4 regions of the Photobacterium toruni genome follow, and region 4 is predicted to be linked to each of the others. Evidence: predicted binding sites of a transcription regulator. Region 4 holds the regulator's gene; each other region holds the start of a gene.

Region 1 (8,498 bases), 860 kb from region 4:
AACTTATGAGTTTATTTTAATCATAATCAAAAGAAAGAAAAGATAAATAATGTAACAAAACTAAAAATTGACAAATGTCAGCAAAATACATCGCTAACAGAATTTATAAATATAATAATATAACCAAAAAGCATAGCTTTAATGAATACTGATTTTTTTATACTAAATACGCTTAACTTTAAACACAAAAAAGGCTTTGAACAATCGGTTCAAAGCCTTCTTAAAAAATAGTTTATGGTTAAGGAAAACCCTAACATCAACTTTACTTGGTTATGTTACCGCTTTTATACATAGGAGCGAATACAGGCGTGTAAAGTGCAATAATTTTATTAACGATACCAGTCATATCTTTTTCCTCAAAAAACTAAGCTTTTTTAGTAATGAAACCATAGCCTAACCATTGATTCTATAAGGCTTGTGGTCGTGTCTCGATAAGGCTCATTATAGGTATTCTCTTACGCTTTTAAAGCGATAAAAACAATCGCTTCGAATTAGTTTTAATAATGCGAATTATCGTTAAATACTGCCGTTCACTTTAATGGTCAACTGGAATTATCGACATAAAAAAAGACCGCAATTAGCGGTCTTTATAAAGGAAAAACTTGAGGCTAAAAATTCATATTACCCAAGTAACTCATTGGCATTCTTAACGATATTTTCTACCGTAAAACCAAACATCTTAAATAGCTCATCGGCAGGGGCTGACTCACCAAAAGTTGTCATCCCGATAATGCGACCGTTAAGACCCACATATTTGTACCAGTAATCCGCAATACCCGCTTCAATAGCAATACGCACAGTTACATTTGCAGGTAATACACTTTCACGGTAAGCGGCAGTTTGCTTATCAAATAAATCCGTCGCAGGCATAGAAACCAAACGAACTTGACGACCCGCAGCGGTTAACTCTGCGTACGCTTGTGCTGCAATACCCACTTCAGAGCCTGTCGCAATTAAAATAAGCTCAGGCTCAGCAGCACAATCTTTAAGAATGTAGCCACCTTTAGTGATGTTCGCTACTTGCTCTGCATTACGATCCTGCTGATCAAGGTTTTGACGCGAGAAAATTAACGCTGTTGGACCATCTTTACGCTCTATCGCATATTTCCAAGCAACCGCAGATTCAACCTGATCACAAGGACGCCACGTACTCATATTGGGTGTTAAACGAAGTGATGCAACCTGCTCTACTGGCTGGTGTGTTGGACCATCTTCACCCAAACCAATGGAGTCGTGAGTGTAAACCTGAATATTTTGCACCTTCATCAAAGCTGCCATACGCAGTGCATTACGGGCGTATTCCATAAACATAAGGAAGGTTGCACCATAAGGAACAAAACCACCGTGTAATGCAATACCGTTAATGATGGCCGTCATACCAAATTCACGTACGCCATAGTGAATGTAGTTGCCAGATGCATCAGTCGGTGTCAGTGATTTAGAACCTGACCACATGGTTAAGTTTGATGGTGCTAAATCAGCAGAGCCACCCATAAACTCAGGTAATAACTGACCGTACGCCTCTAGTGCATTTTGTGATGCTTTACGTGATGCGATATTGGCAGGGTTCGCTTGCAGATCGGTGATGATCTTTGAAGTTTCAGCGTCCCAGTTAGTTGGTAAGTCACCGTTCATTCGACGAGTAAATTCAGCCGCTAATTGAGGGTAAGCTGCGCTATAAGCGGCAAACTTTTGCTCCCACGCGGTTTCTTTCGCATTACCCGCTTCAATAGCATTCCACTTTGCCGCAATATCAGCAGGAATTTCAAATGGACCGTGGTTCCAACCTAAGAATTCACGCGCAGCAGCAATTTCTTCTGCACCTAATGGCGCGCCGTGACAGTCATGTGAACCGGCTTTATTCGGTGAACCAAAGCCAATAATGGTTTGGCAGCAAATAAGGGTTGGTTTTGCTGTTTCAGCTTGTGCAGCAGCAATCGCAGCATTGATCGCGTCAGCATCATGGCCATCAACAGTTGAAATTACATGCCAGCCATAAGCTTCAAAGCGTTTGGCTGTGTCATCAGTAAACCAGCCTTCTACTTCACCATCAATAGAGATGCCGTTGTCATCCCAGAACGCAATTAGCTTACCAAGACCGAGAGTACCAGCTAATGAACATGCTTCATGAGAGATACCTTCCATCATGCAACCATCACCCATAAAGGTGTAGGTATAGTGATCGACAATCTCATGCCCTTGCTGGTTAAATTGCTCTGCCATGGCTTTTTCTGCCAGTGCCATACCCACCGCATTGGTAATGCCTTGACCTAAAGGACCGGTAGTCGTTTCAACACCTGGCGCGTAACCGTATTCTGGATGACCTGGTGTTTTTGAGTGTAATTGACGGAAATTTTTAAGATCATCAATTGATAAATCATAACCTGTCAAATGAAGCAGAGAGTAAATAAGCATTGAGCCATGGCCGTTTGATAATACGAAACGATCACGATCAGCCCAGTTTGGATTTTGTGGATTATGATTCAAATGATCACGCCACAATACTTCAGCAATATCTGCCATTCCCATCGGCGCACCCGGATGACCTGAGTTCGCTTGTTGCACACCATCCATACTAAGTGCACGAATTGCATTGGCTAGTTCTTTACGAGACACCGCATTGCTAGAAGACATATCTGCTCCAAATAGTCATAAAATAATAATTTACGAATAAATAATGTCGCTATTTATCAGCGAGCACTTAATTTCGTTTCAATATTGTCTCAAATAGATGCCATTGACTGCAAACGTTTTCGTTTTTAAAAAATCCAGTTTATTCAACAATATGCAATCTATTCAATTTTAAGTTTTTGTATTCAAAACAGTAACAATAAAAACCATAACCTTGCATCAATGCGGTTTTTGTCTAAATCCTTACAGATTACATTGTTGATTTTATAACTGGCAGGGGTATTATAGACGTCTAGACGGAGGTAGCTCTATACATATAAACGTATAGAATGCAGTGCAGTATCAGTATTACCGCTACCGTTCTACCAAATTTATGAATATAAGTGAGACCATCAATGGCTAAACATCTGTTTACTTCTGAATCGGTATCAGAAGGACATCCAGATAAAATTGCAGATCAAATTTCAGACGCAGTCTTGGATGCAATTTTAGAACAAGATCCTAAAGCACGTGTTGCTTGTGAAACTTACGTAAAAACTGGCATGGTAATGGTCGGTGGCGAAGTAACAACATCTGCTTGGGTTGATATCGAAGAAATCACTCGTGAAACAGTCCGTGAAATTGGTTATATTCATTCGGATATGGGCTTTGATGCTAATTCTTGTGCTGTTTTAAATACCATTGGTAAGCAATCACCAGACATCAACCAAGGCGTTGATAAAGCAGACCCTAAAGAGCAGGGCGCTGGTGACCAAGGTATTATGTTTGGTTATGCAACCAACGAAACTAAAGAGTTAATGCCTGCACCAATTACTTACGCACACCGTCTTGTTCAACGTCAAGCGCTTGTACGTAAGAACGGCAGCCTACCTTGGTTACGTCCTGATGCTAAATCTCAAGTAACGTTTGAATACGATCAAGGTAAAATTGTTGGTATTGATGCAGTTGTATTATCAACTCAGCACAGTGATTCAATTTCAACAGCGGATCTACGTGAAGCTGTAATGGAAGAAATCATCAAACCCGTACTACCTGAAGAGTGGTTACGTAAAGAAACTAAATTCTTTATCAACCCAACCGGTCGTTTCGTTATCGGTGGCCCAATGGGTGACTGTGGCTTAACAGGTCGTAAAATTATCGTTGATACCTACGGCGGTGCAGCACGTCACGGCGGCGGTGCATTCTCAGGTAAAGATCCATCAAAAGTTGACCGTTCAGCAGCATACGCAGCACGTTATGTAGCGAAAAATATCGTTGCCGCTGGTATGGCTGACCGTTGTGAAATTCAACTTTCATACGCTATCGGTGTTGCTGATCCAACGTCTATCATGATTGAAACGTTCGGTACTGAGAAAGTCCATCAAGAAATTATCATTGAAGCAGTTCGTCAACACTTCGACCTACGCCCATACGGCCTACAAGAAATGTTAAACCTACTTCAGCCTATCTACAAAAAGACGGCTGCATATGGTCACTTTGGTCGTGAAGAATTCCCTTGGGAAAAAACAGACAAAGTAGACGCACTACGCGACTTCGCTAAACTTAAATAATAATAAATTTAAGTTTATCAAATACTAAGGGACGATTATTCGTCCCTTTTTTATATATAAAATAAAATAATCGTCAATATTTATCCTGCCGTGTATAGTCGATCACGTTTATTCTCTGCTGCACAATCGATTAATCTAGGGTATTTCACACTATGACACCGCTACAAAAGCAAGTGCTTACTCACGTAGAGTGCTGCATCAAACATGCTAATCAACGCCTCAATAAACGCCTGCCTATGCCCACTGTAAATTTTAATCAGCGTGGAAAAATTGCCGGAACAGCCCATCTACAAAAATGGGAATTACGCTTTAACCCCATCTTGCTGGCTGAAAATCCTGATGCCTTTATCAATGAGGTAGTTGCTCACGAAGTTGCCCATTTAGTGGTATTTAAACACTTTGGTCGCGTTCGTCCTCATGGTCGCGAATGGCAAATAATCATGACAGCTGTGTTTAATGTCGAACCTAAAACTACTCACAACTTTAATGTCAGTTCAGTAGCAGGCACAACTTATATTTACCACTGCCCATGTAGTGAATACCCACTCACTATTCGTCGCCATAATAAGGTTAAACGCGGTCAAGCGAGCTACCACTGTCGCAAATGCAAACAACCGTTACAATATAAGACTGATGCTCAATAATCAGAATAATGTTCAGTTATAGTAATAACGTGAATTAACAGTTACAGCATAGCGTCTGCACCCTCCCAAAAAGATAAATATCAGTAAGCTAAAACTACTGTTTATTTTTTATTGGGATATTCAATGAAATTTCCATCTAACTGGCTTATCTTCGCCGCATTGATACCTACAGTTACTGTTGCAGACCCTTCTTCTTCAACCTCTTTTGCTAAATCAAAAAAAATCGCTGTTGAAATCTATCAAGCACATCCCGTTAGTTTTTATTGTGGCTGCCCAATTAAATGGGTCAATAAAAAAGGTGTACCTGAATTAGAACAATGTGGTTATAAAGTCAGAAAACAACAGCGACGCGCAAGTCGTATTGAGTGGGAGCATGTTGTTCCTGCATGGCAATTTGGTCATCAACTTCAGTGTTGGCAAGAAGGCGGCCGCAAAGCCTGTAAGAAGGTTCAAAAATTTAGAGTAATGGAGGCTGATCTTCACAATTTAACCCCAGCTATCGGAGAGGTAAATGGCGATCGTTCTAACTTTAATTTCAGACCTTGGAATGACGATAGTGGTGTTAGTTATGGGCAATGCAAAATGCGAATAGATTTTAAAAATAAACGCGCAAACCCTCCAGAATCAGCACGTGGAGCAATAGCGCGTACTTACTTATACATGAACCAACAATATGATTTTTCACTATCAAAACAGCAACGACAATTAATGGCAGCATGGCATAAACAATACCCAGTGACACAATGGGAGTGCCAACGTGATCAACTGATTGCGGCTAAACAAGGTAATCACAATACTTTCGTTGTTGAGGCATGTGAAAAAGCCAATTTTTGATATCCTCCCCTCCCTCGCTTTGCGGTAATGGCGTAAACAGCCCCATAAATATTTGGTTTACGCCTAACTGATAAACCAAATATTCTCTGATAATAATGGTCATCATTTAACGCGACCATTATTGTTTATTCGGCTCTATTTAGGCGATTTCAGACATTAACTTTTGCCCTCCCTCTGCCGCTAACCGTGGTAATATCTGATATTACTCAATCATTACGACAGATGACCGCATCATGAGAATTCCACGAATTTACCATCCACAACCTTTACCAAGCCAAGGTACGGTTATGCTTAGCGACGATGCGGCTAACCATGTTGGCCGCGTTATGCGTATGCAAGTTGGACAACAAGTATTACTGTTTGATGGCAGTAACGCTGAGTTCCCTGCTGTTATTAGCAGCGCCAGCAAAAAAAGTGTTGAAGTTGAGATTCAAGAGCGCATTGAACACAGTATTGAATCACCCTTAGATATTCACTTAGGCCAAGTGATTTCACGCGGTGATAAAATGGAGTTCACGATTCAAAAATCAGTTGAGTTGGGTGTTAACACCATTACACCACTTATTTCAGAGCGTTGTGGCGTTAAACTCAATGCTGAACGCTTTGAGAAAAAACTTGAACAGTGGCAAAAAATCGCTATTGCAGCCTGTGAGCAATGTGGCCGTAATGTCGTACCAACCATTCGCCCTGTAATGAAACTGGAGCAATGGTGCGCAGAAGAATATGATGGTCTAAAACTGAATTTGCACCCTCGAGCGCATTATTCTATTAACACCCTCCCTACCCCAGTAACGAAAGTTCGGTTATTGATTGGTCCTGAAGGTGGCTTGTCTGCTGAAGAAATTAGCATGACAGAGCAATATAAATTTGACGAAATCTTATTAGGCCCACGTGTATTACGCACTGAGACTACCGCAATGACAGCCATTACCGCACTGCAAGTTCGCTTTGGTGATCTAGGCTAAGTAATCAGGAGAAAACAATGATCAAGCTAGGTATTGTGATGGACCCTATCCAGTCTATCAATATCAAAAAAGATTCAACCTTTGCCATGATGATGGAAGCACAACATCGTGGTTGGGAATTACACTATATAGAAATGAGTGATCTTTCTTTAGAGCAAGGTGTTGCAATTGCACGTACGCGCACTGTCACTGTAAAAAAAGATCCAAACGACTGGTTTGAATTCCATAATGAGCAAGAGATCCCACTCGCTGATCTTGATGCGGTATTAATGCGTAAAGATCCTCCGTTTGATACTGAATACATTTATGCGACTTACATTCTTGAGCGCGCAGAAGATAACGGTGCATTAATCGTTAATAAACCGCAAAGCCTACGTGATTGTAATGAAAAGCTATTTACTGCATGGTTCCCAGAGCTAACGCCAACCACGATTGTGACTCGTCGTGCTGAGAAACTAAAAGCATTTCACCAACAGCACGGTGATGTGATTCTAAAACCACTTGATGGTATGGGTGGCTCGTCTATTTTCCGCGTAATGAAAAATGATCCTAACGTATCTGTGATCATTGAAACGCTAACCGCAATGGGTGAAAACTACTGCATGGCGCAAACATTTGTGCCTGATATCAGTAACGGTGATAAACGTATTTTAGTGGTTGATGGCGAGCCAATGCCATATTGCCTAGCGCGTATTCCAGCCAAAGGCGAAACCCGTGGTAACTTAGCCGCTGGCGGTCGTGGTGAAGCGCGTCCAATTAGCGATACTGATCGTAAGATTGCCGAAACTGTAGCGCCAATTTTAAAACAGAAAGGCTTAATCTTTGTCGGTCTTGATGTGATTGGCGACAAGCTAACTGAAATTAACGTCACTAGCCCAACCTGTATTTGTGAAATTGAAGCTGCATTTGATATTTCAATCACAGGTAAATTAATGGATGCGATTGAACGCCGTATTAACGCTAACTAACATTACCTAAGCGTTAAACATCAGCCATAATCAAATCAAGAATGCAGCGATTATATTTTATCGCTGCTTTTTATTATCAACACCAACATCGGTGCTGACGTGTATTTAATGGTGTTGTAAATGAATCTGACCAATCATTTCTTAGTGGCTATGCCCACTATGCAAGATCCAAATTTCAAACATAGTGTCATTTATGTGTGTGAACATAATGATGAAGGTGCAATGGGCATCATCATTAATCAACCGATTGAGATCTCAATTGCAGATATGCTTGATCAAATTGATATTGAACGCACACGACCGCTCGTTGATCCTATAAGTATTGAAGCTCCCGTTCTTAATGGTGGGCCTGTTGCCGAAGATCGCGGCTTTGTATTGCACTCAATTCAAGCGGATTATAGCTCCAGTATTGTAATTACGCCTCAACTTGCTGTTACCACTTCTTTAGATATTTTAGCTCAACTAGGTACTGACCAAGCACCACAACAATTTCTTGTTGCACTCGGTTATGCTGGGTGGGATGTCGGTCAACTTGAGCAAGAATTAGCGGATAATAATTGGCTCACTATTGAAGCTGATAGCAACATTATTTTTTCCACTCCGATAGATCAGCGCTGGCAACAAGCCATGGCAATATTAGGTATTAGCCCCGCGAATCTGTCATCAGATATAGGTCATGCATGAGTCAATCTCGCAGCGTATTAAGCTTTGATTACGGCACCAAAAGTATTGGTGCTGCTATCGGTCAAGAACTCACTGGCACAGCCAGTCCACTCGCCGCTTTAAAGGCCAAAGATGGTATTCCTAATTGGGATGACATTGAAAAAATCTTAAAAGAATGGCAACCCGATTTAATTGTAGTGGGCTTACCATTAGATCTTGCAGGTAAAGAACTTGAAACCATCG
Region 2 (8,498 bases), 1.2 Mb from region 4:
AAACAAGTGAAAGCTTATGGCGAGATCAAAGGTAGCCAGTTTGGACTTGAAATTATTCATCCCGATTACCATCTTTTTTCTGAACCAACGGCACTTAGCGTTGAAGAAACGTTAACGCCGGTTTATTCCACCACCGACGGTTTACGCCAAGCGACATTACGTAATTTAACTGATCAAGCACTCGCTTTACTTGCAAAGTCGGCGGTGACAGAGTTACTCCCAGCGGGTCTTTATGATCAGCAAATGACCCTTGCCCAAGCCTTACAGATCATGCATCGTCCTACGGCTGATATTGCATTAGAACAATTTGATGCAGGCAAACATCCTGCTCAAAAACGACTTATTTTAGAAGAATTGTTAGCCCAAAATTTATCAATGCTGGCACTGCGCAGTAAAGGTCAGCAACATCATAGCTGGTCATTCGCGCCACAAGACACCCTCAAGCAACAACTGCTGGCAAGCTTACCTTTCACCCCAACAGGTGCACAACAACGCGTCGTAGCTGATATTGAAGCAGATCTTAGTAAGTCCCAACCAATGATGCGTCTGGTTCAAGGGGATGTAGGCTCAGGTAAAACCTTAGTAGCTGCGCTTGCTGCTTTGCGGGCAATTGAGCACGGTTATCAAGTGGCATTAATGGCACCGACTGAATTATTAGCCGAGCAACATACGTTGAATTTTTCCCAATGGCTCAACCCGATGGGAATTGAAGTCGGTTGGATGGCGGGCAAGCTCAAAGGTAAAGCACGCGAAAAAGAACTGGTTCGCATTGCCAATGGTGACGCAAAAATGGTGGTTGGTACTCATGCCTTATTTCAAGACCAAGTAGTATTTCAGAACCTTGCCTTGATTATTATCGATGAACAGCACCGCTTTGGTGTCCATCAGCGATTAGATCTGCGTGAAAAAGGATCCGCTAATGGTTATTACCCGCATCAATTAGTAATGACCGCAACCCCAATTCCTCGCACCTTAGCCATGACTGCTTATGCCGATATGGACACTTCAGTGATCGATGAATTACCGCCAGGGCGAACACCCATTCAAACCGTTGCGCTACCTGATAGCCGCCGCCCACAAATTATTGAACGCATTCGCGCTGCATGTCAGCAAGAAGGTCGCCAAACCTATTGGGTCTGTACTTTAATCGACGAGTCGGAAGTATTAGAGGCGCAGGCGGCTTCTGATACCGCAGATGAGTTAACACGGTTACTGCCCGATCTGACGGTTGGTTTAGTCCACGGTCGAATGAAGCCCAAAGAGAAACAAGCGATTATGGCAAGTTTCAAAGCTGGTGAAATCGATTTACTGGTCGCTACCACTGTCATTGAAGTGGGTGTTGATGTGCCTAATGCCAGTTTAATGGTAATTGAAAACCCAGAACGACTTGGATTAGCGCAATTACACCAGTTACGAGGGCGGGTTGGTCGCGGTAAGATCGCCAGTCATTGTGTATTGCTTTATCACGCGCCGCTAACCAAAACCGCTCAAAAACGCTTAGCTGTATTACGTGAAAGCAGCGATGGATTTGTGATCGCTCAGCGCGATCTTGAAATTCGTGGCCCCGGTGAATTATTGGGAACTAAACAAACCGGCATTGCTGATTTTAAAGTTGCCGATTTAGTCCGTGACCAATATTTAATTCCTCAAGTTCAAAAATTAGCCCGTTATATTCATGAACAATACCCTGATAATGCCAGCGCTATTATCGATCGTTGGATAGGTCAACGGGAAAATTACTCAAACGCTTAACGCTTCTTTGATCACGGTTATAACCACCAAAAGTAATTAACCGTGATTCACTTCCTCTTCATATTTAGACCTAACGATCCCAATAATCAAAAACAAAGCAAACGATTGCTATTTTCCAAAAGATAATTACAATAGCGGCAAAATTTCACCACTTAAATCTCTGCCAGTGTTGATTTGGTTCTGACTAACAGCAATCACAGATCGTCGCCAACAACACAAGCAATCGCCCATTCAGCGCGAATAATGGATATCAGAGAATCAGTTAGGATCATCTATGACCCAGCATCACACTAGCGCAACGCCAAAAAATTCTGATCTTATTTACCGTTTAGATGATAGACCGCCATTACCACAAACGCTCTTTGCTGCAACACAGCATTTACTCGCAATGTTTGTCGCCGTTATTACTCCATCACTGATCATTTGCCAATCACTTGGCTTACCCGCCAGTGACACTAACACTATAGTCAGTATGTCATTGCTAGCCTCTGGCATCGCTTCTTTTATTCAAATTAAAACCTTTGGCCCCATCGGTTCTGGTTTACTATCGATTCAAGGCACCAGTTTTAATTTCTTAGGTCCAATTATTGGCGCAGGCTTGGCACTCAAGGCGGGTGGAGCAGATATTCAAACCATGATGGCCGCAATCTTTGGCACCATCATTTTTGCCGCTTTTACCGAAGTATTTATTTCACGCATTTTGCAACACGCTCAACGTATCATTACCCCACTGGTATCAGGCATTGTAGTGACGTTAATCGGTTTAACGCTTATTCAAATTGGCTTGACCTCTATAGGCGGCGGCTACAGTGCCATTGCCGACGGTAGCTTTGGTAGCCTTGATAATTTGATGCTAGCAGGCACCGTATTAGGCTTTATTGTGTTACTTAATCGCGTTAAAAATCCTTACTTACGGGTATCATCGATTGTTATTGCGATGGCTGCCGGAACATTATTGGCATGGCTGTTAGGAATGATAAAAACCGATATTACCAGCGCGAATCCATTAATTGCGATTCCAATGCCAATGCAATATGGTCTCAGTTTTGATTGGGGATTATTGGTACCATTGATGATTGTATTTGCGGTTACCTCACTAGAAGCTATCGGTGATATTACAGCAACCTCAGAGACCTCAGAACAGCCAGTTAAAGGACCGTTGTACATGAAACGCATCAAAGGTGGTGTGCTTGCAGATGGTTTAAATTCAGCAATGGCAGCGGTATTTAACAGTTTTCCTAATTCAACCTTTAGTCAAAACAACGGCATCATTCAATTAACAGGGGTAGCTAGCCGCTATATCGGTTATTTTGTGGCTGGAATGTTAGTGCTATTAGGTTTATTTCCTGATGTCGCTAATTTGGTGCAATTGATTCCAGAGCCCGTATTAGGCGGCGCAACCATTGTTATGTTTGGTACCATTGCCGCTTCTGGTATTCGCATTATCTCTCGCTGTCATCTCGATCGTCGTGCTATTTTAATTATGGCATTGTCTTTTTCGATGGGATTAGGCATTGCTCAAAAACCTGAAATTTTGCAATTCTTACCTGAAATTGTGAAAAGTATTTTATCGTCAGGCATGGCCGCTGGCGGTATTACCGCAATTTTATTAAATATGATTTTGCCTGATGATAATGCCGAGTCCGTTGATCTGATTGATGAAGCAAAAGTAATCGAATCCTAATTAACAGCATAAATGCACAAAGCCCGCTTCAAATTGAGAGCGGGCTTTTTATTTAACAAGGGGATGCAACCAATACTGGCTTAAATCCTCATTATTTTAGTTTATGTAATGGCAAACTAATCTCTACTCTTAGACCACCTTCGCTACGATTACGCACCGAAATAGCCCCTTCGTTTTGATCAATGATCCGTTTCACTATCGCCAATCCAAGCCCTGTCCCTTCCGTTTCATTACCTCGTGCAGAATCACCACGAGTAAGCGGTTGAAACATTTTAGTGACCTGATCTGGCGCAATACCAGGACCATCATCTTCAACACAGAACCAAGCTGACTTACGATCAACAGACGCGCCACTAGATAGCTTGACCCAGCCATTGCCATAGCGTTGTGCATTAATCACCAAATTTGCCACTGCACGTTTCAATGCAACCGCATTTGCTAACACAATGCCCGGAATCGGCGTTAATTGCTGTTCAATAACATTGCCATAGCCACCTTCAGTATGCGCGACATCTTCTAACAACAGATTAAGATCAACATCTTCTTCATCTTGTTTTTTAGTCGATTTAAGATAATCCATAAATTGACTAATAATAGCGTTACATTCTTCGGTATCAGTGATCATCGAATCAGCTAAATAACTGTCCTCTGGTGACATCATTTCGGTTGCTAATCGAATTCGTGTTAATGGAGTGCGCAAGTCATGACTTACCCCTGCCATTAATAACGCACGATCATCTTCAAGTTGTTTGATCCCTTGTGACATTTGGTTAAATGCTTTCGTCACAGATCGAATTTCAGAGGCCCCTTGCTCAGGTAACTGTGGAGGCGTTTCACCACGTCCAACTTGCAACGCGGCTTGTTCTAGCTCAACTAACGGCCTATTTTGAATACGAATAAATAACCATCCGCCAGCAATCACTAAAAAAGCAATAATTAAGCTATAACGAAACAAAGGAGAAAAGTCATCTTCTTGCAGTTCCGATAATGGAATCCGCATTAAAGAGTTTGGCATCGCATCGGTTTTCATCCACAGCACATAACTATGAGCGCCGAGTAATAACCGCACATCAGTTGGTGAGTGCAATTCACGTGACATTTCTTCACTCAAATAACTGATATGAGTGGCATCATTAAATTCTGCTGCACCGGGTGAGTTTGGCGCATGTAAGGTTACACCTAACTCTTCAAGTAACTTGCGTCGAACGGGGCGATCAAGATAGATAGTTTGACCATTAGCCATCTTAATATTTTCTTTCAGCATTAATTTTACTTCGTACGCTAAAATACGATTAAACTGCTGAATACTAGGAAGAAGCGCGTAATTAACAATGGTCAGATATGAAAAAATCTGGCTTGAAATTAACAAGCCAGCTAATAATATCAGTGTTCGCGCAAAAGTACTTTTGGGCGATAACCGCATGGCTTACGCCTCACGACCATCAGGCACAAACACGTACCCTAAACCCCACACCGTTTGAATATAACGTGGGCGACTAGGATCCTCTTCTACCATACGACGCAAACGTGAAATCTGTACATCAATCGAACGTTCCATGGCTGAATATTCACGACCACGCGCCATATTCATTAACTTATCACGTGACATTGGCTCACGTGCATTAGTGACTAAAGCTTTTAATACTGCAAATTCACCCGATGTCAGTGGCATCGGTGCATCACCACGGAACATTTCACGCGTACCAAGATTTAGACGGAAATCACCAAACTCAATCACTTTACTCGAAACACTTGGTGCTCCTGGTGCTTCAATGGTTTGACGACGTAAAACTGCACGAATACGGGCTAATAACTCACGCGGATTAAACGGTTTTGGTAAATAATCATCGGCACCCACTTCAAGCCCGACAATACGATCCACTTCGTCGCCTTTTGCGGTTAGCATCAAGATCGGTAGCATGTTGTTAGCACTACGTAAGCGACGACAAATGGATAAGCCATCTTCACCAGGCAACATTAGATCGAGTACCATCAGGTGAAAAGTCTCACGTGCAAGTAAACGATCCATTTGCTCGCCATTTGCGACACTGCGTACCTGAAATCCTTGCTCAGAAAGATAACGTTCAAGTAATGCACGTAAACGCATGTCGTCATCGACCACTAATATTTTATAATTTTCCTGCATTTTTCACCTTCATCGATCACGATAACGTAGTGTTGCTAAGTGTACGCAAGTCGTAATAACTAACGTTTAATTTGACCATGATTTTTACCTTCAATATAACGTTTGAATAAAAATATCTAACGCACGATATCGAAGTGAACATTGTCATCACAGCCAATATTGATTATAGAGTAATAATAATGACCAATAGATAATAACCACAGCTAATCAGTAATTATAACATGCTAATTATTATCATGATTGTGTTATTAGTATGGTTATAGTATTCAACAATTACTCTTTTTATATGCCTTTATAGCATGGTGATTCAACTCTGAACACTACTTTACCAGAGAGATTAATTGATGATGCTAACAAGATCACTTTCTACTGTTCTGATGCTGTTTTACAATTAATTCCTTCAGCGAATGAACCACAATTTAGCAGTCACAGTTTATCATTCTATTGCTTTCTATTTTACGCTAGCGATGATAGAACAATGCCAAACTATTGTTTGAGAATAATGATGAGAACCAATTTAATTACCCGTGAAGGGTTTGATAAATTAGAACAAGAATTGAATTTCTTATGGCGAGAAGAACGTCCAGAAGTCACCAAAAAAGTGACTTGGGCAGCAAGCTTAGGCGATCGCAGCGAAAATGCAGATTATCAATATAATAAGAAACGCCTGCGTGAAATTGATCGGCGAGTGCGCTTTTTACGAAAACGTTTAGAGGCGGTTAAAGTCATTGATTACTCCCCTCAACAAGACGGTAAAGTGTTCTTTGGTGCATGGGTTGAAATTGAAAATGAAGCTGGCGAACAAAAAACATTTCGCATTGTAGGTCCAGATGAGATCTATGGCCGCAATGATTATATCTCTATCGACTCCCCCATGGCGCGAGCATTACTCAGTAAACAAGTTGACGATGATGCCGTTGTGACAACCCCTCTTGGTAAAAAAACATGGTTTATTAATCGCATTCGTTATCTCGACTAACTCAAGAACAAACCATAATCTCAACATACTGAAATAAATGGCTGATATACAGCCTGACACACTCTTCACCGCGGTTGACTTGCCAGATCAAGATTCAGCCGTAGAATGGAAGCTTAACGATCAACAAGAGAAATCAACGGATGAGCAACGCTATCAACCAACAGATCGCCACCGAACTGAATGTGCGCACGGAACAAGTCAATGCGGCAGTCACCCTACTTGATGATGGTAATACGGTGCCTTTTATTGCCCGTTACCGTAAAGAGGTCACTGGCGAATTAGATGACACCCAATTACGTAATTTAGAATCACGTTTAGGCTATTTACGTGAACTCGATAGCCGTCGTCAGGTCATTTTAAAATCCATTACCGAACAAGGTAAACTTACGCCTGCACTTAAAGCTGAAATTAACAGTGCAGACAGTAAAACTCGTCTTGAAGATCTCTACCTGCCTTACAAACAAAAACGCCGCACCAAAGGTCAGATTGCGATCGAAGCTGGTATTGCACCACTCGCGGAGTTGTTATGGAGCCAACCTCAACACTCGCCAGAAACAACAGCAGAGCAATACCTAAATCCAGAACAAGGCTTTGCCGATAGTAAAGCGGTACTTGATGGTGCACGTGCAATTCTGATGGAACAGTTTGCGGAAGATGCGGCACTACTTGAAAAAATTCGTCGTCAATTAAATAGCCATGCTGAACTTACTTCGCGCATCATTGAAGGTAAAGAGCATGATGGGGCTAAATTTAAAGATTATTTTGACTATAACGAGCCCATCAAAAACATTCCATCCCACCGTGCATTAGCATTATTCCGTGGCCGTAATGAAGGTTTCCTACAGTTATCCCTCAATGCGGATCCCAATAAAGACGAGGCGGTTCGCAGCTCATATTGTGAAGTCATTATTGCAGAACATTACAACGTTAGCTTAGGCACACAAGCGGCTGATGCATGGCGCAAACAAGTGATCAGCTGGACATGGCGCATTAAGATATTAATGCACATGGAAACTGAACTAATGAGCATTTTACGTGAAAAAGCCGAAGATGGTGCGATTCAAGTTTTTGCGGATAATCTGCATGACTTATTGATGGCAGCACCTGCGGGTCCACGAGTGACTCTCGCACTGGATCCCGGTTTACGTACAGGGAGTAAAATTGCGGTTGTTGATGAAACAGGTAAAGTTTTAGATACTGCAACTATCTACCCTCACCAGCCACATAACAAAATCGCTGAATCTACCAAAACGGTAGTTGCACTGATTAACAAGCATAATGTTAACTTAATTGCGATTGGTAACGGCACTGCTTCACGTGAAACAGATGCTTTTGTCGCACAGCTGATTAAAGATAATCAACTTAAAGTACAAAGTGTGATGGTCAGTGAAGCTGGCGCATCCGTTTACTCCGCATCAGAACTGGCAGCGAAAGAGTTTCCTAATATGGACGTATCGATTCGTGGTGCAGTTTCTATTGGTCGTCGTCTACAAGACCCTCTGGCAGAACTGGTTAAAATCGATCCAAAATCAATCGGTGTCGGCCAATACCAACATGATGTAAGCCAAAGCATGCTCGCGAAACGCTTGGATGTGGTGGTTGAAGACTGTGTAAACGCCGTAGGTGTTGATGTAAATACCGCATCAGCTGCTTTACTGACTCGCGTTGCGGGTTTAAATGCCACTATTGCGCAAAACATCGTTACTTATCGCGATGAAAATGGTCGCTTTGATGCACGTACTGCCCTTAAAAAAGTGGCACGTTTAGGACCTAAAGCGTTTGAGCAATGTGCGGGCTTCTTACGGATAATGAACGGTAAAAACCCACTTGATGGCTCAGCCGTTCACCCTGAATCTTATGCGGTCGTTAAAGCAATTTCAGCCGCTAACAATAAGCCGGTTGATGCCATCATTGGTAACAGTGATTTTTTACGTAGC
Region 3 (8,498 bases), 540 kb from region 4:
TTTTTTTTAATTGCTTTATGCTTTAACGGATTAGTATTCATATCTAATGCTGTTAACGCGGCTTGTAATTCTGCGGTACTACGTTCTAAACGATAACTAGAGCGTAATGTTGGCATATTATCATTCGTTATCGTGCCAATTTGCTGGCTTAGTTGTTGCCATGTTAATGCGGCAATAACACTGACACTGATAGTTAAAAATGCCATTAATATAATGGCTGAGGTCAGACGATTACCGATAGTATTATTCTTTACACAGCGAATCATTATTATTATGTATCCCATATATAATGGCATATTGCTAATAAATGTAGCCTTATTAGGTAACTAATTTATAGCGAAGAAGTGCAGTAATTATACGCCAGTGGCTGAAATGATCGCTAATAGTTTTTATCTTTTAAGGGAGGGGGAAATCGAATGACGCCATAAAATCAAGTTTATGGCGTAAATGACGAAAGCTATGCTGTAATAATTTGTTGAATTTCACTACATGATAAATGATAGTGACGTGGGCATCCGCGCCAAATAGTTAGCATGCGCAGGTATTTATCAAGCATAGGTACATGACTATTAAACTGATGTTCAGTTTTAGGGAACTGTGGATATAGGCCTTCATCATGAGTTAGAAAACGGACGTAATTAACTAACTTAGCTTCAGTTATTGTATCAAAACCTAAAAATTGTAGTCGACGTTGATCAATGTCTTTTGCGCCATCACAGCGACAATCTTCTAAATTAAAAGATTCTTGAAGTGCATGGTACATTTCCATTATTTCAAGAACTTGTTTGCATTCATCTTCTGACACTTCGCCAAAATCTTTGTTAAGTTCACGCATCTGTAAACAATAACCACGTTCAATAATCATCTGTAGACGATGATATTTTTCAGCATTTTCAGGCGTAAGTTTTGCCATGATGTAATATTGATTTGATAGAATTAGACGTTGAGCGTTAGTCATTTCCATTATAGTAAACCTCAAATTTTTTATAGATTGCTCTCATTCCGTTTTTATTATTTGGCGGTAATGAGCACAAGGAATATTTGTTATGAGCGTGAGATTAGCAGGTTGAGTGTAAAATAACATGATCTGACACCGCGAATAGGATTATTTTTTGTTAACGAATGTTATCCATTTGATATGTTAGTAAAAATCATATCTATTTGATTTTAATTAAAAACCCTTATTTTTGTAGGTTTATTTAATCGTTAAATATTATTATCATATGGATTGATACCCAAGGTAGGGTAAGCGTATCGGTAACCATGATGATCACCGATACTTAGCTGCTTAATGATGTGACTTTAGCTTAGGCCAATAATATTGCCATCAGCATCAAGATCGAGGCTCATAAATGCAGGCTTTTCAGGCAAGCCGGGCATAGTCATTACGTTGCCGCATAGCGCATAGATAAACCCAGCTCCCGCACATAATTTTAACTCTCTTACTGGTACCGTAAAATCAGTTGGTGCGCCTTTAATATGGGGTTCAGTGGTGATTGATAATGGTGTTTTGGCCATACATATCGCCAAGTTATTGAAGCCTTGTGCTTTTAATTTGGCTAACTGTTGGGTCGCTAAAGGTGATAACTCAAGACTGTTAGCACCATAGCCAACTTCAGCTATCGCCATTAATTTCTCTTCAATGGTTTGATCTAAGCGATACAATGGCGTGAAATTCGCAGGTGTTTGACATGCATTTACAACAGCTTGTGCAAGTTCTATTGCTCCTTCGCCACCTTTGGCAAAAGCTTCACTTAGCGCAACATCAACATGAACATTAAATTCAGTTGTTAAAATCAATTGTTTTAATTGTTCAAGTTCTTGATCGGTGTCTTGTGGGAAGCGATTAATTGCAACTACAACGGGCACACCATATTTAGCCGCATTATTAATATGCCAACGTAAATTTTCAAATCCTGCTAATAAAGCTGCGCTATCTGGTTCAAAGATAGCATCAGGTAGCGATTGTCCTGGCTGTAAATTATAAAGTCCAGAGTTCGCTTTTATTCCACGTAAGGTTGCAACAACGACAGCACAATCAGGACCCCGTTGTGCTTGTTGTGCTTTAATATTGCAAGCTTTTTCAAATCCCATATCAGAGCCAAAGCCACCTTCAGTAATCGTAAAGTCACTTAATTTGAGGGCTATTTTATCAGCGATAATTGAAGAGTTACCATGAGCTATATTGGCAAATGGGCCTGCATGAATGAGGGTTGGAACACCTTCTAAGGTTTGCATTAATGTCGGTTCAATGGCTTCACACATAGTAACAGCCATTGCGCCTGCAACCTGAAGATCTTCGGTAGTGACAGGTTCGCCATCAAGGTTATAAGCAACCACTATTTTACCTATACGTTGACGCATATCAGCGAGATCAGTCGCTAAGGCTAAAATTGCCATTAATTCAGAAGCGGCTGAAATATCAAAACCATCATGACGCTCAAGGCCATTAATGGTTTTTCCTGGTTCATTTTGACCAATGGTGATCATACGTAACGTACGATCATTGTGATCCATCACTCGCTTCCAACTAATATTATTTATATCAATGCGTAGTGCAGGTAAACCTGTGTGGGCAGTAAAAGCGTCATAACCTAGACGATCTTCATGATAAAGACGAGCATCTAATGCCGCTGCGGCAAGGTTATGGGCTGCGGTAACTGCGTGAATGTCACCTGTTAAATGTAAATTAAGCTTTTCCATCGGTGCAACTTGGCTGTAACCGCCGCCAGCAGCCCCACCCTTGACACCAAATACCGGTCCCATTGATGGCTGTCGAATACAAGCAAAAACCGAGCGTTTAATTTTAGCTAAACCTTGCGCTAAGCCAATCGTAGTGACTGTTTTACCTTCACCAAGGGGAGTCGGTGTTATTGCCGTTACTAGTATTAGTTTACCTTCTGGCTTATTAATTAATCGCTTTAAAATGGCAGGCTTAACTTTGGCTTTTAAGCTACCTTGAGGCGTAAGTTCGTGTGCTTCAATGCCTGCCTTTAAGGCGATGCGATCAATTGGTGTAAGTAAAGTTGCACGGCAAATTTCGATGTCGCTTTTCATGATAGCTTATTTCCTCATCGGCAGAGAGAGTAATACTAAATACTTATTTAACTGCAAATCTGTCTTTTTATGCTTACGCAATCGTTTGCTTTTGGTTTATACCATAATTTTATCATGGATAAATATCATTTTATGTTTTTTTATAAGGTCATTAGTATTTAGTCAAAGATAAAGGGGGAATATTTTAAATTGGTATTGATAATGAAAGCTATTATTCCAATATTAGTTATTGGTTGTTTTTTGCTTCACATTTAAAGTAGATAACATATAAAAAATGACCCTGATCAATGAGGGCGTAAATTTAGTAAAGGAAGTTATCATGCAAGAGCCCGTAACTAAGTGGCAATATACACTACCAATTTCACTGTTAATTATGGTGTTGTTAATTGCTTTTCTTGTTGAAATATTACCTTTGTCACGATAAATCAAATTTTTTCATCGGCATTAAATAGAAAAGAGCGGCTTATCTAATCCCTTCAAGGATAAAGATAAACCGCTCTTTTTTTGTATTAACAGCAATGATGATATCGCTTAATACATTACTTTTTTACCATAGCTTGTAAGAATATTCTTAATGTTTTCCATGGTTTCTTTTTTCGGTGGCTTAACCCCAGTTAATGGGTATTCAAAGCCTAGTGCTTCCCATTTATGTTCACCCAGTTGATGGTAGGGAAGTAGCTCAATTTTTTCGATATTATCCATGTCTTTAATGAACTCACCAAGTAGGTGTGCAGATCGTTCATCATCCGTATAGCCAGGAACAATAACATAGCGGATCCATGTTTTTTGACCGCGCTGGTGTAAGTAACGTGCAAAATCAAGTACACGTTTATTAGCAACACCGACTAAATCTTGATGGATAGTATCGTCCATTTGTTTAAGATCAAGCATGACGAGATCTGTTGCGTCTAATACTTCATCAACGACATCGGTATGTTTACGAATATAGCCATTAGTATCAAGACAAGTATGAATGCCATCAGCTTGTGCTGCGCGGAAGAAATCTCGAACAAATTCAGGCTGCATCATAGCTTCACCGCCAGATGCAGTGACACCACCACCTGATGCATTCATAAAGTGACGATAAGATTTAGCTTCGAACATTAATTCTTCAACTGTTGCTTCTCGTCCACCATGAGGATTCCATGTATCACGGTTATGGCAATATTTGCAACGCATTAAGCAACCTTGCAGAAATACAATAAACCGAATTCCTGGGCCATCGACGGTTCCGCAAGATTCGAAAGAGTGAATACGACCTGTTACTGACATTGTTCTATTTCTCCGCATACTGCGTTTTATTTATATGTTATTTTATTACAAAAGAAGATCTGAATATAGCGAAAACTCAATCTGTTAATTGATATGGCTACCTAAAAGTGGGTGCCATTTATATTTGTTGTATTGCTTTTTTTAATCATTGTCGGTTTTGTTGTTGCCAAATTTAATGTACCACTGCATTGAGCATACCGTTGGAAGTTTAATGTGTTTGAAAGGTGACTCTTAATTTATGGTATTGGTATAAAGATTGGGATAAATATGATTACAGCAGTGTTTGATATTACTATCTTTAAATTGAGGGTATAAAAAAACCGGCTATATAAGCCGGTTTTTATTAGGAAGCGAACTTCCTACACAGAAGACTCTATATTATAGAGAAGCTGTGAAAGTACGAGCGATAACGTCAGCCTGCTGTTCAGCAGTTAGAGAGTTAAAACGCACAGCATAACCAGATACACGGATAGTTAACTGTGGGTAGTTCTCAGGGTGCTTAACTGCGTCTTCTAGAGTTTCGCGGTTAAGAACGTTAACGTTTAGGTGTTGACCACCTTCGATGCCTGACTCATGGTGGAAGTAACCATCCATTAGGCCAGCAAGGTTAGTTTCTTGAGTATCAAGATCTTTACCTAGTGCGTTTGGAACGATAGAGAATGTGTATGAAATACCATCTTTAGCGTGTGCAAACGGTAGTTTACCTACAGAAGTAAGTGAAGCTACAGCGCCTTTTTCGTCACGACCGTGCATTGGGTTAGCACCTGGTGCGAAAGGAGCACCTGCACGACGACCGTCTGGAGTGTTACCAGTCTTCTTACCGTACACAACGTTAGATGTGATAGTTAGGATAGACTGAGTAGGGATCGCATCACGGTACATCTTGTGAGTACGGATCTTGTTCATGAAACGCTCAACAAGGTCACAAGCGATGTCATCTACGCGAGCATCGTTGTTACCAAATTTAGGGTAATCACCTTCGATGCTGAAGTCTACGGCTAAGCCATCTTCATCACGGATAGGAGTTACTTTAGCGTATTTGATTGCAGATAGTGAGTCAGCTGCAACAGATAGACCAGCGATACCACAAGCCATTGTACGCTTGATGTCACGATCGTGTAGAGCCATTAGCGATGCTTCGTAGCTGTACTTGTCGTGGCTCCAGTGAATTGCGTTTAGAGCAGAAACGTAAGTTGTTGCTAACCAATCCATGAAGTGGTCTAGACGAGCTAGAACATTTTCGTAATGGAAATCAGCATCAGCGATTGGCGCTTCTTTAGGACCCACTTGGATCTTAAGCTTCTCATCAACGCCGCCGTTGATTGCGTAAAGCATAGTTTTAGCAAGGTTAGCACGTGCACCAAAGAACTGCATTTGCTTACCAACAACCATTGGCGATACACAACAAGCGATAGCATAATCGTCAGAGTTCATGTCTGGACGCATTAGGTCATCGTTTTCGTACTGGATAGAAGAAGTATCGATAGATACCTTCGCACAGAACTTCTTGAAGCCTACAGGTAGTTTCTCAGACCAAAGAACAGTGATGTTTGGCTCTGGAGAAGGACCCATTGTGTATAGGCTGTTTAGGAAACGGAAGTTTGAACGAGTAACTAGTGTACGACCGTCAAGACCCATACCACCCATTGATTCTGTTGCCCAGATTGGGTCACCAGAGAACAACTCATCGTATTCAGGAGTACGTAGGAAACGAACCATACGTAGCTTCATTACGAAGTGGTCGATCATTTCTTGCGCTTGAGCTTCAGTGATCTTACCAGCGGCGATATCACGCTCGATGAAGATGTCTAGGAAAGTCGAAGTACGACCTAGAGACATTGCAGCACCGTTTTGTGATTTAACAGCAGCTAGGTAGCCGAAGTAAGTCCACTGAATAGCTTCTTGTGCAGTAGCAGCAGGTAGTGAAATATCACAACCGTATTTAGCAGCCATAGTCTTGATTTGACCAAGTGCACGGTGTTGCTCACAGATCTCTTCACGACGTTGCATAGTCATTTGAAGATCTTCGCCCTTTTCAAACATCTCTTCTAGAGATTTGAATTGAGCTAGCTTGTCAGCCATTAGTTTGTCGATACCGTAAAGCGCGATACGACGGTAGTCACCAATGATACGACCACGGCCGTATGCATCAGGAAGACCAGTTAGAACACCAGACTTACGACATTTGATGATAGAAGGAGTGTAGATATCGAAAACACCTTGGTTGTGTGTTTTACGAAGTTCTGAGTAAACCTTCTTGATAGTAGGATCTAGTTCACGACCGTATACTTTGCATGAGTTTTCGATCATGCGGATACCACCGTTAGGGATCAAACCACGCTTAAGAGGCGCGTCAGTTTGAAGACCTACGATAGTCTCAAGCTCTTGGTCGATGTAACCAGCATCGTGTGCAGTGATAGTAGAAACAACGTCAGTATCGAAATCAACAGGTGCGTGAGTCGCGTTTTCCTGTTTGATGCCTACCATTACAGCTTCCCAAAGTTTAGCTGTAGCTGGAGTTGCTTCTGTCTCTAGGAAAGAGCCGTCACCTTCGAAAGGTGTGTAGTTCTTTTGGATAAAGTCACGAACGTTTACTTCGTTCTGCCAATCACCAGCTGTAAAGCCTTCCCATGCAGCAAATTGCTCTGCCATTGTATACCTACCTATTACTATTCAGTAGAAAAAAATAAGTGTTATCGTGTCAAAACTTAGTGATGGCTATTGCCATTAAGTTCTGGACGACGATGAATAATCCAATATGTTAGACCAACTAATACACCACCACCAATGATATTACCAATGGTCACTGGGATTAGATTGTTTACAACAAAATTATGAACTGTTAAATCTGCAAACTGAGCAGGGTCGATACCTGTCATTGTCCAGAATTCAGGACCAGCGAATGCATGAATTACGATACCCATAGGGATCATAAACATATTTGCAATACAGTGCTCAAAACCACATGCAACAAACATTGCAACGGGTAGCAACATTACCATAACTTTATCAGTAGCACTACGGCATGAGAAAGTCATCCATGTTGCAAGACAAACCATTAGGTTACATAACATACCTAAAACAATGGCTTGTCCAAAATCATGATGAAGTTTATGTTGAGCAATTTTCATTGCATTAATACCCCATTGGCCATTTGCGCCAAGGTGTTGTTCTGCAATCCAAATACAAGCAACGAAGAAAATTGCTCCAACAAAGTTACCGAAGTAAACAATGCCCCAGTTTTTCATTAACTGACTAGTAGTAATGCGACTGCTTGCACGAGCAACAGTGGTTAATACAGAAGAGGTGAATAACTCGCCACCGCATATAACTACTAGGATTAAACCTAAACTAAATGCTAAACCACCGACAAACTTAGACATACCCCAAGGCATATCACCAGCGCCAGTAGTAACTGTTGTGTAAAATACAAAAGCAATTGAAATAAAAACACCAGCAGTTATCGCTAAAAAGAATGACTGTAATGGGTGTTTTGTCGCTTTATAAACGCCGACTTCTTCGGCTTTATGTGCCATTGCTGGTGGCATCAGTGAGTCAAAAGGATTAGTTTCCATTTTCACAGGGGTGCTCTTTAATGGTTTAAGTTTGGCTACAAGAATAATAGCAAAGGTTGTGAATCATAAACTTGATCTGGATCATTGCGGTGAAAATTTATAACAAAATTAGACATATTATGACACTGCAAAATAATGTAATCATTTGAATTTAAACGGTATAATTTTTTTGAGAAAACTAAAAAAAATTTTAATGTAATTTAATTTCATAATTTTACAACCATAATCACAAAATTAAGCGCCATTTAAAATCAATAAGTTATGATTATTGATATATTTTTTTAACGTATTTATGCCGCTTAAAAAATATTGATTCAACTTTTTTTATATTCATTTTGGCGATGAATAATATTCATCAATATAGTTTAAGCTTATTCTGTAAAGGTATTGTTCCAGCGCCGTGATGAATATATATGCAAAATAACCCAAAGCCGCTACTAATGATAGTCGGCTTTGGGTTGTCATTCTTATATTAGCTTTGGTTACTTTTGAGGCTTAATGACGGCATCAATTGTTGAAGGTTGACCAAATGGGTGCGTGATCTGAGGGTTTTTCTATGCTACGAAGCTCATAATCGATACCGGATTCAATGCA
Region 4 (8,498 bases):
AAAACATGGTTAATATGGAAATAAAGGTTATTGACCTGACGTTGCTCGGCGAGTTCAATTAAAATCGCCGTCATTGGGGTTGAGGTTTCAAAACCAATCGCAAAGAAAACGACGTCTTTATCAGGATTATCAAGGGCAATCGTTAAGCAATCAAGCGGATCATAAATTGGGCGAATATCACACCCTTTAGCGCGATATTGTGCCAAGCTACCTTTTGAACCTGGAACACGAATCATGTCGCCTAAAGTGACTAAAATCACATTAGGTTGACTCGCTAATGCCGCTGCGTGATCAATACGTTCTTTAGGCATCACACACACAGGACAACCGGGACCATGAATAAAATCAATATTCTCGGGCAATAACTGCTTTAAGCCATATTTCATAATAGTATGTGTATGACCGCCACACACTTCCATTACTTGCATCGGTTCAGGTAAATCAACCGCAAGTTGCTTAATCTGTTCTGCTAAGCTCAATACTGTATCGGCATCACGAAAGCCTTCATACAGTTTTTTAAGATCAAAACTCATATTGGAAGTGGCCCTGATTCATCCATAATAAACTGATACATTTCAAGGCTTTCTTGTGCATCTTTATCATTGATTTTGCTCATTATAAAGCCAATATGAACCAATACATACTCACCAATAACAAGCGGATCCATTAATAAATGGCAGCTTACACGGCGTTTTACGCCCATGGTATCTACGGTAACAGTATTATCTTCGTGAATTTCTACGACCTGAGAGGGAATCGATAAACACATAATTACGCTTCCTGTGGACGTTGATTAGCGGTTAGCCACTTAACTAAAGGAGCAAACGTTGCTTCATCTTTGGTTGATAGTGTAATCACTTCAACATTAGGATTTAATTTCTTAAGCTGTGCTTTTGCTTCTTCAATACTGAAATCAAAATACGGTAATAAATCACATTTAGTAATCAAGACCACATCCGCACGACGGAACATCACTGGGTATTTTTCAATTTTATCATCGCCTTCTGGAACAGAAACCAAGACAATATTTTTATGTGTACCCACATCATAGCTTGCAGGACAAACCAAGTTACCTACATTTTCAACAAAGCAAATATCAAGATTTTTAAGATCAACATGGTGTAATGCACCGTGAACCATGAAGGCATCAAGATGACAAGCAGAACCCGTTTGAATTTGGTATGCATCAATACCGTGTGCTTTTAAGCGATCAGCATCACGTGAGGTTTCTAAATCACCCTCAATCACTGCATATTTTAAATCAGTATGTTGATGTAAGTGCTCAAGTAATGTGGTTTTACCGCTACCTGGGCTACTCATCAAATTAAATGCGGTTACATTTTGCGCTTCAAAATGAGCACGATTATGTGCAGCTTCTATATCATTCTTATCTAGAATTTTATGGATAACTGACAATGTTTTTTTATCATTTAATTGTGGATTTGCTTGTAGTTGATGATGATGGTGGTGATCACCTCTTGGTAATGAACAACCGCAATCTTGGCACATAAGAACTCCAGCATAGGGGGGCTTTTAGCTATCGTTTTAATCAAAAATACAGATAAACGTTAGAAAAAATTAAACAGGACTCAGTTCAGGTAATTAAACACTCAAATTCTGAGAATTATGAGCATTGATTATCTATGCTTTGAAAGGATAAAGCAATTTGTGTGATAATTTATTTTGCGGGTTATTAGATTGATATTATATATATATCCCCCTCACAGCCTAACTGATAAAATAAACAGGCTACGATTCAGTTTAGCTTCAGACTTAATGACAATAATATGACATAACCTAAATGTGTATGCGTATGTTATATCATAAGCACTTCAAGATTAATCACGCGGAGACTTGCTTTTATGCTCTCTCACGCTTTCTTGAATAATAATGTTATTCATCGAACAAAAGAGAAATCATAATGCAAACAAAAACATCTAACTTAAAAACCAAACTTCTTAAATTAGCGGCACCAATAGCATTAGCTTGTGTATTTGCAGCAGCACCAACAGTAGCGATGGCTCAAGACGCTCCAAATGCTTCTATGATGGCATCTCAAAAAATCACAGCCGAGCAACAACATGTTGCTAGCGAAATTGGTAAGATTCAACAAGAGCTTGCTGCTATTCGCGTGAAGACATTAAAAGCAAATCCTCAACTTATTACTGAGATGAAAGCTTACGAAACAGCATTTAACAATAAAGTTAAAGCATTAGGTTACCAGCCAGAAAAACTTATTAAGCGCGCTCAAGAAATCCAAGTTGAAGCGGCGAAGAAAGATATCTCAAATGACACTCGTACTGATTTAATCAAAGAATTTACAACAATTCGTACTACGCTTGAAAAGCAACAACGTACTATTTTGAATGATCCTGCAATCAGCAAGCAAGATAAAAAAGTGCAAGATGATGTTATTAATGCCATGAAAAAAGTAGATTCAAAAACAACTGATTTACTTAAACAACTTGATCAACTTGTAATGCAATTCAGAAAATAGTCTTTAACTTTAATTAGCTAAATAAAAAGAGAATAACATTTTAGTTTGTTATTCTCTTTTTATTATTATAGTTAAAACCACTCTATATATGTTTATTTAAAAACAACAAATATATACCAATCATTAAATTTTTAGCACAATTAAGTAATAACGATATTCCACTATTAAAATTGATAATTATTCTTATTACAGATATTATTGACACTTAACTTAAAATAACAATTTATCCTATTGTCGCACTTAAAACTTCAAAGGTAATGTTATGATATTTTTCAATAAATATACTTATTCAATTATTTTACTCTTTTTTTCATCTGTTGCTTATGGCGAATCACCACCAATAGAGCAGCCACAACACCCCTATGCTGCTGATATTCATAGTATAAATATTAATACGCTAAAAACAACAACCTGCCAAGGTTCATTAATCAGTCCCAGTTGGATCCTGACCCATTTAAAATGCGTTAATGGGAAAAATACCGAAACAACAGCACATTTTATGTCAAATAATGGTTTTATTTCTATTCACCCTGTTGAACGTGTATTTAAATTTAAACAGAAAAAATTAGCATTATTATTCTTATCAACTCCTGTTAATAATATTCAACCAATCAAACTTTTACGTTACCCTCTTTTACCTGAACATGGCAAGTTTACAGCAACAATTATTCAATCTTACCATCAAGGTGAAAAAGATTTTATTAACGGTATCAATAATAAAAAATTATCACACCTAACTAAATTACCCTTTGTAAAACAATCTAAAGGTGGCGGTTGGATAATCGAAACACACATGCTAGGTGATGTGCAAATTGGTTTTACTCTTAACAAAAATAAGGCAATACAAACATCGTATCTAGCTAAAACTATTGACCGAGTAATTAATGATAATTCAGGTGAATCAGTGGAATGGGTAGATCGTCAAACACTGATTGATACTATCAATTGTGAGAAAGATGGCACTTGTATTGAGCTACCTGAATGTCCTGATGGTGTTCAAGATTGTGGCGACCCTTGTGATTGGGCTATTGATTGCACTCCACCAGCAGTCGTTACCCCAGAATGTCCTGACGGTGTTCAAGATTGTGGCGACCCTTGTGATTGGGCTATTGATTGCACTCCACCAGCAGTCGTTACCCCAGAATGCCCTGACGGTGTTCAAGATTGTGGTCTAGATCCTTGTGTTGTTACAGATAATTGCTTACCTCTAGCGATACAACAACATTATCATCTTCATGTGGCGTCAATATTTACTACAAAAACAATACAGCAAATAAGTTAATAGCCTATTTAAAGCATAAAAAAAGAGTTGCACATGATAATGCGCAACTCTTTTTATTACGATAATTTAATCGCTTTATTTTGACTAAGCAATTTCATTCCATTTACGATCTTGGCAAACCATACCACTATTGCAACAATAGCAATCGCACCGCCAACAAAAGGTAATATGCTCAATATCTTCGCTAGAAGATCACTATGTACCCAATATTCAGCACCAGCAATCATTCCTGTGGTTGTTGCTGCAGAAACGCCTAACACTACAAAGAAGGTTAAAAACAAAAAGAAGCTACGAATAATAGTGTAGTAATGGCTATAGGCAACTTCATCAGCGCCTTTATCAAGTTTATAACCAGCATAAATAATGGCGATAATTCCTGACAATAATAAAGTAAACGGGGTTAGAAAGCTGGCAATATAAGCAAACCAAATACCCTTTTTATGTTCTTCCGTCATCATATTGTTCCGAATAAATAAGCAATGTAATAAACTAATTATCACAGGTATTTACTTGAGTTCAAGTTTCGCTCTAAATTACGATGATCGGGATCAACTTCTCAAATATTACCGTCGCTAGAGTCTGCTATAACACCCTAAACCGACACTTCCCGTCATTAATAACAACCAAAATAAATTTAATCATTGCGCTTAATGGTACCCACTGAGTGTAATTACCGCTTCTGTTCTGGCATTTCAACCATAAGATACTAACCAAAGACAGCCTTAAATAGTTAATCAAGTGTATAATTGAGACGTTTCTGTTCATAACTATCCTTACCTACTATCATAGTATTAAAGTGCAGCATATTTTTAAATGTCGGTTGTAAATTCCATTAAATTTGCTGAAAATTACGATTTTTTGTTGATAGTTGTCAAATAATTTACTCCCAGACAATTGAAACGTTGCACTACGCGTAACACTCAGTAAAATGTGAACGCAAGCGATTACACTTGAAAAACATGTAATAATTATAAAAGCCGCGAATAAATGCGGCTTTTGGTGTTAATACTATTTAAGTATGCAATAGACACATTATCGGTGCCAAATTGAATAATTAACGAGAAACTTTACCTAAAAACATTGAATTATATTCATCTCAGTAATTACTCAATTTGGTACCTCACGATTAGCTAGAAACATCTCTAGCACCCATTATTAGAAGAATAAATATGGCAACCATTAAAGATGTTGCACGTATGGCTGGTGTTTCAACGACAACAGTTTCACACGTGATCAATAAAACACGCTTTGTCGCAGAAGCAACACAGAAGAAAGTACTGGCAGCCGTTGAAGATCTCAATTATGCACCAAGTGCTGTTGCTCGCAGTCTAAAATGTAATACCACTCGCACCATTGGTATGTTGGTAACTAAATCAACTAACCCTTTCTTTGCTGAAGTTGTGCATGGTGTTGAAGAGTATTGTTACCGTGAAGGCTACACGCTAATTTTATGTAATACGGAAGGTAACCTTTCTAAGCAATATGATTACTTACGCATGCTTGCGGAAAAGCGTGTTGATGGCTTATTAGTAATGTGTTCCGATCTTGATCAGAAATTATTGGATCTGCTTGAGCGTCAAAAAGACCTGCCAATGGTGATAATGGACTGGGGTCCAGAAAGCCCGCATACCGATAAAATTCAGGATAATGCTGAACAAGGTGGCTACATTGCGACTAAATACTTTATCGAGCATGGTCATAGCCGTATTGGGTGTTTGTCTGGCCATACAGATAAATCTACTTGTCGTGAACGCTTAAAGGGCTTTAATAAAGCCATGGCAGAAGCTAACTTAACCGTTAATGAAGACTGGATCCTTGAAGGTGACTTTGAGTGTGACTCTGCGGTGAAAGCAGCTGAAAAATATATTGCTATGGCAGAGCGTCCAACGGCTATTTTCTGCTTCAATGACATCATGGCAATGGCACTAATTAGTACCTTTGAACAAGCAGGATTACGCGTTCCTGGTGATATTTCTATTATTGGTTACGACAATATTGATCTTGCCCCTTACTTCGCGCCACCACTAACGACTATTCATCAGCCGAAACGTCGTTTAGGTAAAACAGCCATTAAAATCTTAATGGAGCGAATGAAGAACAAAGATCATGAACGTCAAATTTTTGAAATGGCGCCTGCAATTGTAGAGCGCAAGTCGGTAAAAGATTTACGCTAATACGACAACCTACTTATCAAGCCAATATTTATATTGGCTTTTTTTCTAACACCTCAATTCAACTCTCAGCGCTTTCAAAATTGTCATCGCCGTAAAAACATGAACAATATCACAGATTCACCAGTCACTATTAATATTCAAAGTCATCTTGTTAAAATATCGAATATAATGAACCCCGTAAATACATATAATAGTAAGCAAAAGACTTACAAGATATAAATAATACTTCACTATTGATAATATTATTTATAAAGTAATACATGGATGATTTAAAGTAGAAATTTTATCTCGTAAATAACTTTAATAATACAAAGTTAATTTACAGCTACTTTAATGTTAGGTGACACTCATTTATTCACCGAGTAGAAGTATGGACAAACCAATATTAAAAAATTCATTACAGCTATTAGATCATTTAGGGGATATTAAATCGCGATCCATGTTTGGCGGTTTTGGTATTTTCGCTGGTGAGACAATGTTCGCACTAGTCGTTAATAATAAACTCCATCTCAGAGCAAATGCAAAAAATGAAGAGGAATTTAAACAAGCGGGTTTGAAACCCTATATATATGAAAAGCGCGGTTTTCCCGTCATAACAAAACATTATGCTATTCTTGATGAATGGTGGGAACAACCTGAAAAAATCAAAGAACAAGCAAACTATTCTCTTAAGGCAGCACAAGCTGACAAAAAAGCAAAAGAATGTTGCACTCCTGATAGAATAAAAGATTTACCAAACCTACGCCTTTCAAATGAAAGGATGCTTAAAAAAGTAGGTATTAAAACGATTGAACAACTCCATAATATTGGTGCACTCGACGCTTATAAAGCATTACAAAAAATACAAGAGGCATCTTTAAGTTTGGAATTACTATGGGCATTGGAAGGCGCTATACATGGCCAACATTGGTCAGTAATACCAGAAAGCAGACGCAATGAACTGCTAGCTAAACTATAATAAATATATTCGTCAACTGGCTAAGTGACGCTTAAGAATAAAGAGGCCCTGTGCCTCTTTAATTTATTCCGCATATACATTTACAAACCGATTTAGCTATTCCTATCAAGCTTAGTATTTAGCTACAATTGAATAGTAATACCAATCTGGAAAATTAACTGGTCAGGTTGATCCAATCTCTTGAACACATTCTAGTGATGCGTGAAGCCGATTCATTAAACTGATTCCATGCAAGGCAGACCTTATCGAGAATGTCGTTATAATCAGAAAAATTTTGATTAGCGAGATAGTGTTGTCGTAACCAACTCCAAACTTGTTCTATTGGGTTAAGTTCTGGGGAATATGGTGGAAGTTTGATGATGCTGAGATTATTAAACGGATTAGCAATATCGTCAGTATGCCAGCCTGCACCATCCATCACTACAATAGCATAACGACCTTTTTCTGTGGTTCGTGATATCTGAGCAAGGTGCTCAGTCATTATTTCTTTATTTACCCAAGGTACCACTAACGCCTCACCAACTCCTCTTGCTGGGCACACCGAACCAAATAGATAAGCATATTCAAACTGCTGTTGTTTTATCGCTCTTGGTCGAGTTCCTCGTTCAGCCCAAAGACGGGTAGTGGTATTTTGTTGTCCAAATCTTGCTTCATCTTGAAACCATACATCGACCTTATCGAGCGCTATATGTCCTGGGATCTTAAGGATCGTTTCAATTTTAAATTTTTTTAAAATTATCTTGAGCTTGCTGTGATTGTTTTGGATGTTTTGACCGTGATGTTATCCACGAAAAGCCCATGCGCTTAAGTAGATAATAGATAGAATCTGGGTGGTAGTTTTTATCAAATTCTTTGAGAATGTAAGCATGAATATCCGCGCCTATTAATCGCCCGCCAGAAGAGTCTTGAGCTTTAAGTTTAATATAATTGGATAGCTGCTCACGTTGTTTAGGTGAGAGAAATGCAGGGCGACCACTACGCGTTTTTTCTTGAAGCCCTTCTAAGCCTTCTTCAAGAAAGACACTCACCCATTTATTAACACTTGTTCGGCTAACTTTGAGATATTTAGCAATTTGAGTACGAGATTTACCTTCCTTGAAGTGCTCCAAGGCAAGTAATCTCATTTTCATTTGAATTTTTTTTTGTTGGCGAGCAAGCTTTTTAAAGTCGGTATTGTTTAGGCTGTCCATAGCGAATCTCATTTAAAAATGATGGCTTAAATTAGATCATTATTTTAGTTAGATTGGTATAAGACCTATGGCAAAATGAATCAAAATACAAACTGTCATTTATAATGCTATTTATTACTTATAGTAACGCTCTCATTCTCACTTTTCTTAAACGTATTTTTAACGTTACAAAACCATTCGTTATCAAACATCACACCCATATATCATTATGCTTATTTAACATACTGTTATGTCACTTTTTATCATTTGCTATTACTAATAAATTATCGAATAAAAAAATTTTTTGTCTATAAATGAAATACAATATCGCTTCTCTCGGTCTTGCTACTTAAGAGTCGATGTGATTCTCATTTGATAAGGACATACTTTGCGTATATTAACCAAAAAAACATTCTCA

The links. The regulator PurR, encoded in region 4, represses purine synthesis genes. The targets are predictions, from matches to a motif close to TNANGNAAACGTTTNCNTNA.
Region 1: the regulator PurR is predicted to act here: its motif matches at 2,740-2,759, upstream of metK (methionine adenosyltransferase).
Region 2: the regulator PurR is predicted to act here: its motif matches at 1,846-1,865, upstream of OC457_RS00635 (uracil-xanthine permease family protein).
Region 3: the regulator PurR is predicted to act here: its motif matches at 3,131-3,150, upstream of OC457_RS03880 (formate--tetrahydrofolate ligase).

The regions. Positions count from the first base shown of each region.
Region 1 covers NZ_AP024854.1:440,032-448,529, reverse strand. The annotation lists gene tkt (transketolase) at 622-2,634, opposite strand; gene metK (methionine adenosyltransferase) at 3,027-4,181, shown strand; gene OC457_RS02250 (SprT family zinc-dependent metalloprotease) at 4,334-4,825, shown strand; gene OC457_RS02245 (endonuclease) at 4,949-5,659, shown strand; gene rsmE (16S rRNA (uracil(1498)-N(3))-methyltransferase) at 5,893-6,624, shown strand; gene gshB (glutathione synthase) at 6,642-7,592, shown strand; gene OC457_RS02230 (YqgE/AlgH family protein) at 7,713-8,276, shown strand; gene ruvX (Holliday junction resolvase RuvX) at 8,273-8,498, shown strand, end outside.
Region 2 covers NZ_AP024854.1:129,197-137,694, reverse strand. The annotation lists gene recG (ATP-dependent DNA helicase RecG) at 1-1,752, shown strand, start outside; gene OC457_RS00635 (uracil-xanthine permease family protein) at 2,027-3,436, shown strand; gene envZ (two-component system sensor histidine kinase EnvZ) at 3,528-4,859, opposite strand; gene ompR (osmolarity response regulator transcription factor OmpR) at 4,863-5,582, opposite strand; gene greB (transcription elongation factor GreB) at 6,088-6,561, shown strand; gene OC457_RS00615 (hypothetical protein) at 6,599-6,784, shown strand; gene OC457_RS00610 (Tex family protein) at 6,702-8,498, shown strand, end outside.
Region 3 covers NZ_AP024854.1:755,093-763,590, forward strand. The annotation lists gene OC457_RS03870 (ATP-binding protein) at 1-266, opposite strand, end outside; gene OC457_RS03875 (YfbU family protein) at 458-964, opposite strand; gene OC457_RS03880 (formate--tetrahydrofolate ligase) at 1,303-3,057, opposite strand; gene pflA (pyruvate formate lyase 1-activating protein) at 3,589-4,329, opposite strand; gene pflB (formate C-acetyltransferase) at 4,708-6,981, opposite strand; gene focA (formate transporter FocA) at 7,038-7,904, opposite strand; gene xthA (exodeoxyribonuclease III) at 8,412-8,498, opposite strand, start outside.
Region 4 covers NZ_AP024854.1:1,296,484-1,304,981, reverse strand. The annotation lists gene hypD (hydrogenase formation protein HypD) at 1-533, opposite strand, end outside; gene OC457_RS06210 (HypC/HybG/HupF family hydrogenase formation chaperone) at 530-769, opposite strand; gene hypB (hydrogenase nickel incorporation protein HypB) at 772-1,509, opposite strand; gene OC457_RS06200 (hypothetical protein) at 1,922-2,497, shown strand; gene OC457_RS06195 (trypsin-like serine protease) at 2,760-3,779, shown strand; gene OC457_RS06190 (hypothetical protein) at 3,836-4,234, opposite strand; gene purR (HTH-type transcriptional repressor PurR) at 4,949-5,953, shown strand; gene OC457_RS06180 (TfoX/Sxy family DNA transformation protein) at 6,324-6,911, shown strand; one part of gene OC457_RS06175 (IS630 family transposase) at 7,066-7,641, opposite strand; one part of gene OC457_RS06175 (IS630 family transposase) at 7,643-8,101, opposite strand; gene OC457_RS06170 (carboxymuconolactone decarboxylase family protein) at 8,469-8,498, shown strand, end outside.